2 regions of the Streptomyces sp. DSM 116795 genome follow, and region 2 is predicted to be linked to the other one. Evidence: predicted binding sites of a transcription regulator. Region 2 holds the regulator's gene; the other holds the start of a gene.

Region 1 (5,967 bases), 1.2 Mb from region 2:
GGCGCGCTTCGCGCGCCTCACGCGCCCCGCTACGCCGCCCGGCGGGCCGCGTACTCCGCGATCTCCCGCATCGGAGGCCGTTCCACCGTGTCGACGGCGTGGCTGCGCGGCGCGAACCCCCCGGAGCCCGCGGCGCGCCCCGCACCGCCCGCACCGCCCGCACCGCCCGCACGCCCCGCCCCGCCCGCGTCCCGTTCGAACTGCGTCAGCGTCGGACGTACGAGGCGGCTGCCGCGTGCCATGCGCAGCTGTGCCGTGTGGTGGATCGCCGCGGCCATGCGGCCCAGCGCCTGCCCGTCCTGGTGCCGGTGCCGCCGTACGCCGACGTCGACCTGGGCGAGCGCGTCGAGCCCCGCGGTGTGCAACGAGTCGATGAGCAGCCCCAGTTCGACGCCGTAACCGACGGGGAAGGGGAGCTGCTCCAGCAGCGTGCGGCGCGCCGCGTACTCGCCGCCGAGCGGCTGCACGAAGCCCGCGAGCCGCGGCCAGTGCAGGTTCAGCAGCGGCCGCGCGACGAGTTCCGTGACGCGGCCGCCGCCGGCCGGATCGTCGCCCAGCGGCCGGTCGTACATCGCCTTGACCAGCCGCAGCTGCGGATCGGTGAGCAGCGGTCCGACGACGCCGGAGACGAAGTCGGCGGAGAAGTCCTCCAGGTCGGCGTCGGCGAAGCAGACGATGTCGCCGCTCGTCACCAGCAGCGAACGCCACAGCACCTCGCCCTTGCCGGGCAGCGCGGGCAGCCGCGGGAGCACCTCGTCGCGGTGCACGACCCGCGCGCCCGCCGCGGCGGCGACCGGGGCCGTACGGTCGGTGGAGCCGGAGTCCAGCACCACCAGCTCGTCCACGAGCGCGGCGGGGGAGCCCGCCATCAGCTCGCGCCGGATCACCGAGACGATCCCGCCGATGGTCCGCTCCTCGTTCAGCGCGGGCAGTACGACGCTGATCCGGGACCCCGCGGCCCGCTTCGCCGCGAGCAGCTCCGTCATGGGACGGTCGGTGCACGAGAAGGACCGGCGCCCCAGCCACTGCTCGACTTCCTCCAGCACTCGGCCACTCCCTGTGATCCATCTCGCGGTACGGACGCCTGTCTCAATGCGCAGGCCTGTCGGTTACAGTCTTGAACAACGCGGAAGGCGATCGCATGCCGGGTCCGGCCCGGCGGCGGCCACCGCCCCGCTCACAACTTCACACCGCTCATCCAGAGGGGCAGAGGGAACGGCCCGTTGAAGCCCCGGCAACCCTCCGGCCGGTCTCGCACGAAGCGACGTGACATCGCGAGGCTCCCGGCTCGGGAAGGTGCCAATTCCGTCTCGTGGCGAGATACGTCCCGAGGAAGATGAGGAGAGAGGGCCTCGCCGAAACATGGCTGTTCAAGCTGCTCAAGCCGCCGCCGGCACGACCGTCGACCCCCCTGCCGGCGGAGCCGGCGCCGCACTCGGCCCCGCTGCCGCGCTCACCTGCCGCGAGTGCGGCGAGCGCGCACCGCTCGGCCCGGTCTTCGCCTGTGAGGCGTGTTTCGGGCCGCTGGAGATCGCATACGAGTTCCCCGGCGGCGGCCCCGCGAAGCTGCGTGAGCGCATCGAGGCAGGTCCGGACAGCATCTGGCGGTACGCGCCGCTGCTGCCGGTCCCGGCCGACGTCGCCGCGAAGCCCAACACCAACCCCGGTTTCACCAAGCTCGTCCAGGCCGACCGGCTCGCCCGCGAACTCGGTGTCACCGGCTCGCTGCACATCAAGGACGACTCGGGCAACCCGACGCACTCCTTCAAGGACCGCGTCGTCGCCATCGCCGTCGAGGCCGCCCGCGCCTTCGGCTTCACCACGCTCTCCTGCTCCTCCACGGGCAACCTCGCGGGCGCCGTCGGTGCCGCGGCCGCCCGCGCCGGTCTGCGCTCGTGCGTGTTCATCCCGCACGACCTGGAGCAGGGCAAGGTCGTCATGGCGGCCGTCTACGGCGGCGAACTCGTCGGCATCGAGGGCAACTACGACGACGTGAACCGCTTCTGCTCGGAGCTGATCGGCGACCCCGCCGGCGAGGGCTGGGGCTTCGTCAACGTCAACCTCCGCCCGTACTACGCCGAGGGCTCGAAGACCCTCGCGTACGAGATCTGCGAACAGCTGGGCTGGCGGCTGCCGGACCAGCTCGTCGTCCCGATCGCCTCCGGCTCCCAGCTCACGAAGATCGACAAGGGTCTGAAGGAGCTGATCGCCCTCGGCCTGGTCGAGGACAGGCCGTACAAGATCTTCGGTGCCCAGGCGGAGGGCTGCTCCCCGGTCTCCCGCGCCTTCAAGGACGGGCACGACGTCGTACGCCCGGTCCGCCCCGAGACCATCGCCAAGTCGCTGGCCATCGGCAATCCCGCCGACGGTCCGTACGTGCTGGACATCGCGCGCCGTACGGGCGGCGCGGTGGAGGATGTCGACGACCCGCAGATCGTCGACGCGATCAAGCTGCTGGCGCGCACCGAGGGGATCTTCGCCGAGACCGCGGGCGGCGTCACCGTCGGCGTCACGAGGAAGCTGATCGAGGAGGGCCGGCTCGACCCGTCCCTCACCACCGTCGTCCTCAACACGGGCGACGGCCTGAAGACCCTGGACGCGGTGGCTCCCACCACCGGTCCGTCCGCCGTCATCCGCCCCAACCTGGACTCGTTCCGAGAGGCTGGTCTCGCATCATGAGCGTGAACGTCCGTATCCCGACCATCCTGCGCACCTACACCGGCGGGCAGGCGGAGGTGAGCGCCGAGGGCGCGAACCTCTCCGAGGTGCTGGCCGACCTGGAGAAGAACCACACCGGCATCGGTGCGCGCGTGCTGGACGACTCGGGCAAGCTGCGCCGCTTCGTCAACGTCTACGTGAACGACGACGACGTCCGCTTCGAGCAGGGCCTGGAGACGCCCACGCCGGACGGCGCAGGCGTCTCCATCATTCCCGCGGTCGCGGGCGGATGCTGAGGTCGCCGAGGTCTCAGCCCTGCTGAGGTCTCGTGAGAGGTCCGTGAAGGCCCCTTGCGCTCGTCGCTGATCCCTCTACGGTCGAACCGCCTCCTCCGGGAACACATGAACGAAACGGAGGGGGCGGTTCCGCGTGTGGGGACGCGATAGGGTTGCGAGGAATCCCACCCCATTGACTCGTCCGGCACGTGCCGGACGTCCATGAGAACGCGACAAGTTGTGCACGGAATCGGTGCGGCAATTGTCGTGTTGGCGTCGCTTTGCCCGGCCTTGCTTGCCCTGCTTCCTCGGAGATTGCGGGCTTTTGCGCCCTCGATCGTTGCTCAGAATTCTCGTCTTCGTGACCTGTTGCAGAGGGCGTCCGTACAGATACATTCAGCCGCGGTCGACGCGTTCCGGCTTACGTATCCGTATGTCTGCGGAGCCGTGCCGGAGGTGAGGTCTGACCCGGGTTCGTGAAGTGCGGGCTCGTGCAAGGGCCAGTAATAGGGGAGTTAGGGATGGCTCAGGGCACCGTCAAGTGGTTCAACGCGGAGAAGGGATACGGCTTCATCGCGGTCGACGGTGGTGCAGACGTATTCGTCCACTACAGCGCGATTCAGATGGACGGCTACCGCACCCTGGACGAAGGACAGCGGGTCGAGTTCGAGATCTCGCAGGGTCAGAAGGGGCCGCAGGCGGACATGGTCCGTGTGACTGCCTGAGCACCCGCAACACTGCGCAGAGCTGCAACAGCCGTAACAACAGCCGTACGAAGGGCCGTACTCCACAGAGGAGTACGGCCCTTCTGTGCTGTCCGCTGTGTGCTGTCCGCGCAGTCCCGGTCCGTGGTCCGCGGCGCCCGTCCGCAGCGCGCCGTCCGCCGTCCGCGGCCCCGTCCCGTACCGCGCAGCTTGCGTCGGTCGCGGGCCGGTGTGATGTCCTGGGGGCGCTTGCACTCGCAGGGGCCGAGTGCTAATCATTGCGTTAGCACTCTACGAGTGAGAGTGACAGTCAAGGACCGGGTCGGTGAGGCTCGTTCGCCGGGTGGAGCAAGGAACCACACGGCTTGCGCGCCGTCCGTCGCGGGCGCCAGCGCGGTCCGGTATACCCGTCCCCTGGTTGTGCAGGGGGATCCCCAGTCCGGGAGGGACCACTTCACATGGCCAAGATCATCGCGTTCGACGAGGAGGCGCGGCGCGGCCTCGAGCGCGGGATGAACCAGCTCGCCGACGCCGTCAAGGTCACGCTCGGCCCCAAGGGCCGGAACGTCGTGCTGGAGAAGAAGTGGGGCGCGCCCACGATCACCAACGACGGCGTCTCCATCGCCAAGGAGATCGAGCTCGAGGACTCCTACGAGAAGATCGGCGCGGAGCTGGTCAAGGAGGTCGCCAAGAAGACGGACGACGTCGCCGGTGACGGCACGACGACCGCGACCGTCCTCGCGCAGGCACTCGTCAAGGAGGGCCTGCGCAACGTAGCCGCAGGCGCCAACCCGATGGCCCTCAAGCGCGGTATCGAGCGGGCCACCGAGGCCGTCTCCGCCGCCCTGCTGGAGCAGGCCAAGGACGTGGAGACCAAGGAGCAGATCGCCTCCACGGCCTCCATCTCCGCCGGCGACCCGCAGATCGGCGAGCTGATCGCCGAGGCGATGGACAAGGTCGGCAAGGAAGGCGTCATCACCGTCGAGGAGTCGCAGACCTTCGGGCTCGAACTCGAGCTCACCGAGGGCATGCGCTTCGACAAGGGCTACATCTCCGCGTACTTCGCCACCGACATGGAGCGCATGGAGGCGGAGCTCGAGGACCCGTACATCCTCATCGTCAACTCCAAGATCGGCAGCGTGAAGGACCTGCTGCCGCTGCTGGAGAAGGTCATGCAGTCGGGCAAGCCGCTGCTGATCATCTCCGAGGACGTCGAGGGCGAGGCGCTCTCCACGCTCGTCGTCAACAAGATCCGCGGCACCTTCAAGTCCGTCGCGGTCAAGGCTCCCGGCTTCGGCGACCGCCGCAAGGCCATGCTCGGCGACATCGCCATCCTCACCGGTGGCACGGTCATCTCCGAGGAGGTCGGCCTCAAGCTGGAGAACGCCGGTCTGGATCTGCTGGGCCGCGCCCGCAAGGTCGTCATCACCAAGGACGAGACGACCATCGTGGACGGCGCGGGCGACAGCGAGCAGGTCGCCGGCCGTGTCTCGCAGATCCGCGCCGAGATCGAGAACTCCGACTCGGACTACGACCGCGAGAAGCTCCAGGAGCGTCTGGCGAAGCTGGCCGGCGGCGTGGCCGTCATCAAGGCCGGTGCCGCCACCGAGGTCGAGCTGAAGGAGCGCAAGCACCGCATCGAGGACGCGGTGCGCAACGCCAAGGCCGCCGTCGAGGAGGGCATCGTCGCCGGTGGTGGCGTGGCTCTGCTCCAGGCGTCCAGCGTCTTCGAGAAGCTGGACCTGGAAGGCGACGAGGCGACCGGCGCGCAGGCCGTGAAGCTCGCGCTGGAGGCACCGCTCAAGCAGATCGCGATCAACGCCGGTCTCGAGGGCGGCGTCGTGACGGAGAAGGTGCGCAACCTGAAGCCCGGTCACGGCCTCAACGCCGCCACCGGCGAGTACGTCGACATGCTCGCCGAGGGCATCAACGACCCGGCGAAGGTGACCCGTTCCGCGCTGCAGAACGCCGCCTCCATCGCGGCGCTCTTCCTCACGACGGAGGCCGTCATCGCCGACAAGCCGGAGAAGGCGGCCGCCGGCGGCGGCGACCCGACCGGTGGCATGGGCGGTGGCATGGACTTCTGACCGCGCAGCGGTCGGAGTCCGGCTTGCCGAGGGGCACCACCTCACGGCATGGATCGGTACCGAGGGCGGCATCCCGGAAGGGGTGCCGCCCTCGGCGTGCGCTGGGCACGTGTGCCCTGCGGTACGTGTGCCTGCCGCACGTGTGCCTGCCGCACGTGCGACTCGCCGCACGTGCGGCTCATCGCACATGTGCCTCGCCAACCGGACTACACACGCGCTCCGTTGTCGTGCGGGGAGCGGCGG
Region 2 (5,967 bases):
GCGTCCTTCAGCCGCGAGAACAGCCCCTGCTGACCGGGCTGGAACTGGCCCGTCGGCCGCTCCTCACCGCGCATCTCCGCCAGCCGCCGCAGCAACTCCTCCTGCTCCGGCTCCAGACTGGACGGCGTCGTCACTTCGACGTGGACGATCAGCTGGCCCCGTCCGCCGCCCCGCAGATGCGTGACGCCGCGCTCATGCAGCGGGATCGACTGCCCGGACTGGGTGCCCGGCCGGATGTCGACCTCCTCCATGCCGTCCAGCGTCTCCAGCGGCACCTTCGTACCGAGGGCCGCCGCCGTCATCGGGATGGTGACCGTGCAGTGCAGATCGTCGCCGCGGCGCTGGAAGACCGGGTGCGCGGTCTCGTGGATCTCGACGTACAGATCGCCGGCGGGGCCGCCGCCCGGGCCGACCTCGCCCTCGCCCGCGAGCTGGATGCGGGTGCCGTTGTCGACGCCGGCCGGGATCTTCACCGTCAGGCTGCGCCGCGAGCGGATGCGGCCGTCGCCGGCGCACTCCGGGCAGGGCGTGGGCACGACCGTGCCGAAGCCCTGGCACTGCGGGCAGGGACGCGACGTCATGACCTGGCCGAGGAAGGAGCGCGTGACCTGGGAGACCTCTCCCCTGCCACGGCACATGTCGCAGGTCTGCGCGGACGTGCCGGGTGCCGCGCCCTCGCCGCTGCAGGTGTTGCAGACGATGGCCGTGTCGACCTGGATGTCCTTCGTCGTGCCGAACGCGGACTCGTCGAGCTCGATGTCGAGCCGGATCATCGCGTCCTGGCCCCGACGCGTACGGGATCTGGGCCCGCGCTGCGAGGCCGTACCGAAGAAGGCGTCCATGATGTCGGAGAAGTTGCCGAAGCCGGCACCTGCTCCGCCGAAGCCGCCGCCCGCACCGGCGGCACCGGCCGCCGGGTCCCCGCCGAGGTCGTAGACCTGCTTCTTCTGCGGGTCGGAGAGGATCTCGTAAGCGGTGTTGATCTCCTTGAACCGCTCCTGCGTCTTCGGGTCCGGATTGACGTCAGGGTGCAGCTCGCGCGCAAGCCTGCGGAAGGCCTTCTTGATGTCGTCCTGCGAGGCGTCGCGCTGCACGCCGAGGACCGCGTAGTAGTCCGTCGCCACTTACGACTCCGCGAGGATCTGTCCGACGTACCGTGCCACTGCGCGTACAGCTCCCATCGTTCCGGGGTAGTCCATGCGGGTCGGTCCGACCACGCCAAGCTTGGCGACTGCTTCGTCGCCCGAACCGTAGCCGACCGAAACGACCGATGTGGAACTCAGCCCTTCGTGGGCATTCTCATGCCCGATTCGTACGGTCACGCCCGGGTCCTTCGCTTCCCCGAGCAGCTTCAGCAGCACGACCTGCTCCTCCAGCGCCTCCAGCACGGGCCGGATGGTCAGGGGGAAGTCGTGCCCGAAGCGGGTGAGGTTGGAGGTGCCGCCGATGATCAGCCGCTCCTCGGTCTCCTCGACGAGGGTCTCCAGCAGGGTGGCGAGCACCGTGGAGACCGTGCCGCGGTCGTCGCCCTCGAACGCGTCCGGCAGGTCCTGCACGAGGGAGGGCACGTCGGTGAAGCGCTGCCCCACCACACGGCTGTTGAGCCGGGCCCGCAGGTCCGCCAGGGACGAGTCGCCGATGGGCGCCTGGCAGTCGATGAGGCGCTGCTCGACCCTTCCGGTGTCGGTGATCAGCACCAGCATCAGCCGCGCGGGCGCCAGGGAGAGCAGCTCCACGTGCCGCACCGTCGACCGCGTCAGCGACGGGTACTGCACAACCGCGACCTGGCGGGTCAGCTGCGCGAGCAGCCGCACCGTGCGCCCCACCACGTCGTCGAGGTCGACGGCTCCGTCCAGGAAGTTCTGGATGGCCCGGCGCTCGGGAGGCGAGAGCGGCTTGACGCCCGCCAGCTTGTCCACGAAGAGGCGGTAGCCCTTGTCTGTCGGGATGCGCCCGGCGCTGGTGTGCGGCTGAGCGATGTACCCCTCGTCCTCCAGCGCCGCCATGTCGTTGCGCACGGTGGCCGGAGAGACCTGGAGATGGTGCCGCTCCGTGAGCGCCTTGGAGCCCACGGGCTCCTCCGTGCCCACGTAGTCCTGGACGATCGCGCGCAGCACTTCGAGTCTGCGTTCGCTCAGAATTGCGCACCTCCCGTCCGGCCCTGCCTTTTGCTGTGCCTGCGGCCTGCTCGCGCGGCCTGCTGGGGACCCGCCGGCGCCGCTCGTTCCCCCGGCTTCTCGGCGTGCCTGGCACTCTCGCCGATCGAGTGCCAGAACCCCCGGCTAAGTGTACGGCCGGTTGCGGTGGCAGGGGCAAGAGACGCCTCAACGACCGTATCGCGGTGCGCGCGGTCCCGGTACGCCCGAGTAGCGTCGTCGTATGGCCGGGAACAGGGACGAACGCCGCGAGCCGGTACTGAACGAGGCACCGGAAGACGTGCCGGGGGCCGGTGCGGCCGAGGGCCGCTGGGAGGAACTCGTGCCCGGCATCGTACGGCGGAGGCTGCCCCGCTGGGACGCGACCGTCGGCGCGGTGCGCGGCACGGCGGGGGTGCTGGTCGTCGACACCGGATCGGGTGCCGTCGAGGGCGCAGGCATCCGCGACGGGCTGCGCGACCTGTTCGGGCTTCCGGTGACGCATGCCGTGCTCACCCATTCCCACTTCGACCATGTCTTCGGCACCGCGGCGTTCGACGGCGCCCACGTGTACGGGGCGCAGGGGCTCGGCGATCAACTGGCGGACGGGCGCGAGGAGTTGCGGCAGGACGCGGTGCGGCACGGAATGGCCGAGGACGCCGCCGCGGACTCGGCTTCGCGGCTCGTGCCGCCGCTGCACGCAGTCTCCGAGCAGGTCACGCTGGCGCTCGGCGAGCGGTCGGTGCGGCTGGTGAACATGGGTGCCGCGCACAGCGGCTTCGACCTGGCGGTGCTCGTGGGCTGCGGCGCCGGTGAGGCGGGACGCGGCGTCGTCTTCTGCGGCGATCTCGTGGAGGAGTCCGGCGAACCGCAGGCGGGGCCCGACGCCAGCCCGTCCCGCTGGCCGCGGGCGCTGGACCGGCTGCTGGCGCTCGGCGGTGAGGACGCGCTGTACGTGCCGGGGCACGGGGCCGTCGTCGGTGCGGAGTTCGTACGCGCCCAACGGGACGTCCTGGCACGCCGTTTCGCTGAATCGTGAAGAATGCCGCCATGCGCAGCCGTTCATACGATCCCGATCTCACGCCGCCGTGGAAGAAGCGGCAGCCGGTGCCCGAGGTCCCTGCCGATCCCGGTCTGGTGGTCGAGGAGGTGACCACCGGCTTCTGCGGTGCCGTCATCCGTACGGAGAAGACCGCCGAGGGCCTGACGGTCACCCTTGAGGACCGGTTCGGCAAGCACCGGGTCTTCCCGATGGAGCCGCGCGGATTCCTGCTGGAGGGCCGGACCGTCACGCTCGTACGGCCTGGCGGATCCCCCGGGACGGCTTCTGCGGCGGCGGCTGCAGGGCAGGCGGCTTCAGGAGCGGCGTCCCCGCGGCGGACGGCTTCCGGCTCGCTCGCCGTGCCGGGCGCCCGGGCGCGGGTGGCAAGGGCGGGGCGGATCTATGTTGAGGGGCGGCACGACGCGGAACTCGTCGAGAAGGTCTGGGGCGACGATCTGCGCATCGAGGGCGTCGTCGTCGAGTATCTGGAGGGCGTCGACGATCTCCCCGCGGTCGTACGGGACTTCGGGCCGGGCCCGGACGCGCGGCTCGGTGTGCTCGTCGACCATCTGGTGCCGGGCTCCAAGGAGTCCCGCATCGCGGCGGAGGTCACGGACGAGCACGTGCTGGTGGTCGGCCACCCGTACATCGACATCTGGGAAGCGGTGAAGCCCTCCTCCGTCGGCATCGACGCCTGGCCCCGCGTACCGCACGGCCAGGACTGGAAGACCGGCGTGTGCCGGGCACTGGGCTGGCCTGAGAACACGGGCGCGGCCTGGCAGCGGATCCTGGGACACGTACGCGACTACCGGGACCTGGAGCCGGCCCTGCTGGGGCGGGTGGAACAGCTCATCGACCATGTGACGGTGGGCTTCTCCTGACGCGTCGCCCTCGTGGCGACGGGTGAGACGCCTCACTGCGCGGGCCGCAGGCCCGGGGGCCGCATGCAGCCGACGCCGGGGCACCCGTACGCCGCGGCGGTGGCCGATGCCGGCCGACGGTACGGCGGCGGCTCCATGGCCGTCCGCGCCGGTCACCCGGCACGAAGCCCCCGCGGAGGGGCACCGGGCGGCGGGCCGCGAAACACGGTGCCCGCGCCGGAGGAGCAACCGCGTCGCGGACAATGGGACGCATGCCCTCCGTACTGCCAGAAGGCGATCCCGTGCCCGAGAGCGGTTCGCTGCCGTCGGACGCGCTCGCGGGCCGGGAGTCCCGGCCGCTCGGCTTCTATCTGCACGTGCCGTACTGCGCGACCCGCTGCGGCTACTGCGACTTCAACACCTACACCGCCGCCGAGCTGCGCGGCTCCGGCGGCGTGCTCGCTTCGCGGGAGAACTACGCGGCCACCGCCGGTGACGAGATCCGCCTCGCCCGCAAGGTCCTCGGCGACGACCCGCGCCGCGTATCCACCGTCTTCGTCGGGGGCGGCACCCCGACGCTGCTGCCGCCCGAGGACCTCGGCTCGATGCTGGCCGCCGTACGGGACGAGTTCGGGCTCACGGCGGACGCGGAGGTCACCACGGAGGCGAACCCGGAATCCGTCGACGCCGGATATCTGGAACGGCTGCGCGAGGCGGGCTTCAACCGGATCTCCTTCGGCATGCAGAGCGCACGCCCCCACGTACTCGGCGTCCTTGACCGCACCCATACGCCGGGCCGCCCCGAGGCATGCGTCGCGGAGGCCCGTGCGGCGGGCTTCGCGCACATCAACCTCGACCTGATCTACGGCACTCCCGGCGAGAGCGACGACGACTGGCGGGCGTCGCTGGACGCCGCCCTGGCTGCGGAGCCCGACCACGTCTCCGCGTACGCGCTGATCGTCGAAGAGGGCACGCAGCTCGCGCGCCGCATCCGGCGCGGCGAGGTGCCGCCGACGGACGACGACGTGCACGCGGACCGCTATCTCCTCGCGGAGCAGACCCTCTCCTCGGCGGGCATGAGCTGGTACGAGGTCTCCAACTGGGCTACGGCGTCGGACCCTTCGGCCCGCTGCCGCCACAACGAGCTCTACTGGACGGGCGCCGACTGGTGGGGCGCCGGTCCCGGCGCGCACTCCCACGTGGGCGGGGTCCGCTGGTGGAACGTGAAGCATCCGGCCGCGTACGCGGGAGCCCTCGCCGAGGGCCGCTCCCCCGGCGCGGGCCGCGAGGTGCTCACCGCCGAGGACAGGCGAGTCGAGCGCATCCTGCTGGAGCTGCGGCTCGCCGCGGGCTGCCCGCTCGGGCTGCTCGCTCCCCCCGGCGCGGACGCCGCGGCCCGCGCCCTCGCCGACGGGCTGCTGGAGCCGGGCCCGTACGAGCAGGGGCGGGCGGTGCTGACGCTGCGCGGGCGGCTGCTGGCCGACGCCGTCGTCCGCGACCTGGTCGACTAGGGGGTGTCCGGCGGATCTTCGTGGGTCAGCGAGCTGGGGGCACCTCCCGGCGAAGCCAGGGGGAGTCCGGTGCATGGGGCCTCCCCGGGCCGCAGGCCCAGGGGACGCATCGCAAGGCGGAGGGCCGTTCTCATACTGGGGTCCCCCATGCCGGAGGGCTGGGGTTCCCCATGGCGAAGCCCAGGGGCGGGAGTATTCGGACGAGCCCGACAACGCTGGGGGCACTCCCCCTCACTCCGCTGGGGGGACCCCCACCCGCGAAGCGGGGGAGAGGTGCGGTGCCGGGCGTCGCGAGCCCGCAAGGATCCGCCGGACACCCCCTAGCGCCGTGCCAGGTGCATTGCCCTGAGGGAACCGGTCGTCGTTCGGCGTGGCCCTTCGGGTCCCGCACGGGGTCTCCCCCGCTCGGAGAACCGGCG

The links. The regulator HrcA, encoded in region 2, represses chaperone genes, less so after heat shock. The targets are predictions, from matches to a motif close to TTNGCACTCNGNNNNNCNGAGTGCNAA.
Region 1: groL (chaperonin GroEL) is a predicted target of HrcA. The motif match lies at 3,921-3,947, and genes of this name have one in related genera.

The regions. Positions count from the first base shown of each region.
Region 1 is NZ_CM147707.1:4,162,858-4,168,824, forward strand. Features, by position in the region: gene ACSMXX_RS18055 (glucosyl-3-phosphoglycerate synthase) at 30-1,046, opposite strand; SAM riboswitch class I at 1,192-1,343, shown strand; gene thrC (threonine synthase) at 1,363-2,679, shown strand; gene ACSMXX_RS18065 (MoaD/ThiS family protein) at 2,676-2,954, shown strand; gene ACSMXX_RS18070 (cold-shock protein) at 3,455-3,658, shown strand; gene groL (chaperonin GroEL) at 4,096-5,724, shown strand; gene secD (protein translocase subunit SecD) at 5,931-5,967, opposite strand, start outside.
Region 2 is NZ_CM147707.1:5,335,830-5,341,796, reverse strand. Features, by position in the region: gene dnaJ (molecular chaperone DnaJ) at 1-1,124, opposite strand, end outside; gene hrcA (heat-inducible transcriptional repressor HrcA) at 1,125-2,141, opposite strand; gene ACSMXX_RS22960 (MBL fold metallo-hydrolase) at 2,380-3,174, shown strand; gene ACSMXX_RS22955 (DUF3097 domain-containing protein) at 3,186-4,058, shown strand; gene hemW (radical SAM family heme chaperone HemW) at 4,310-5,548, shown strand.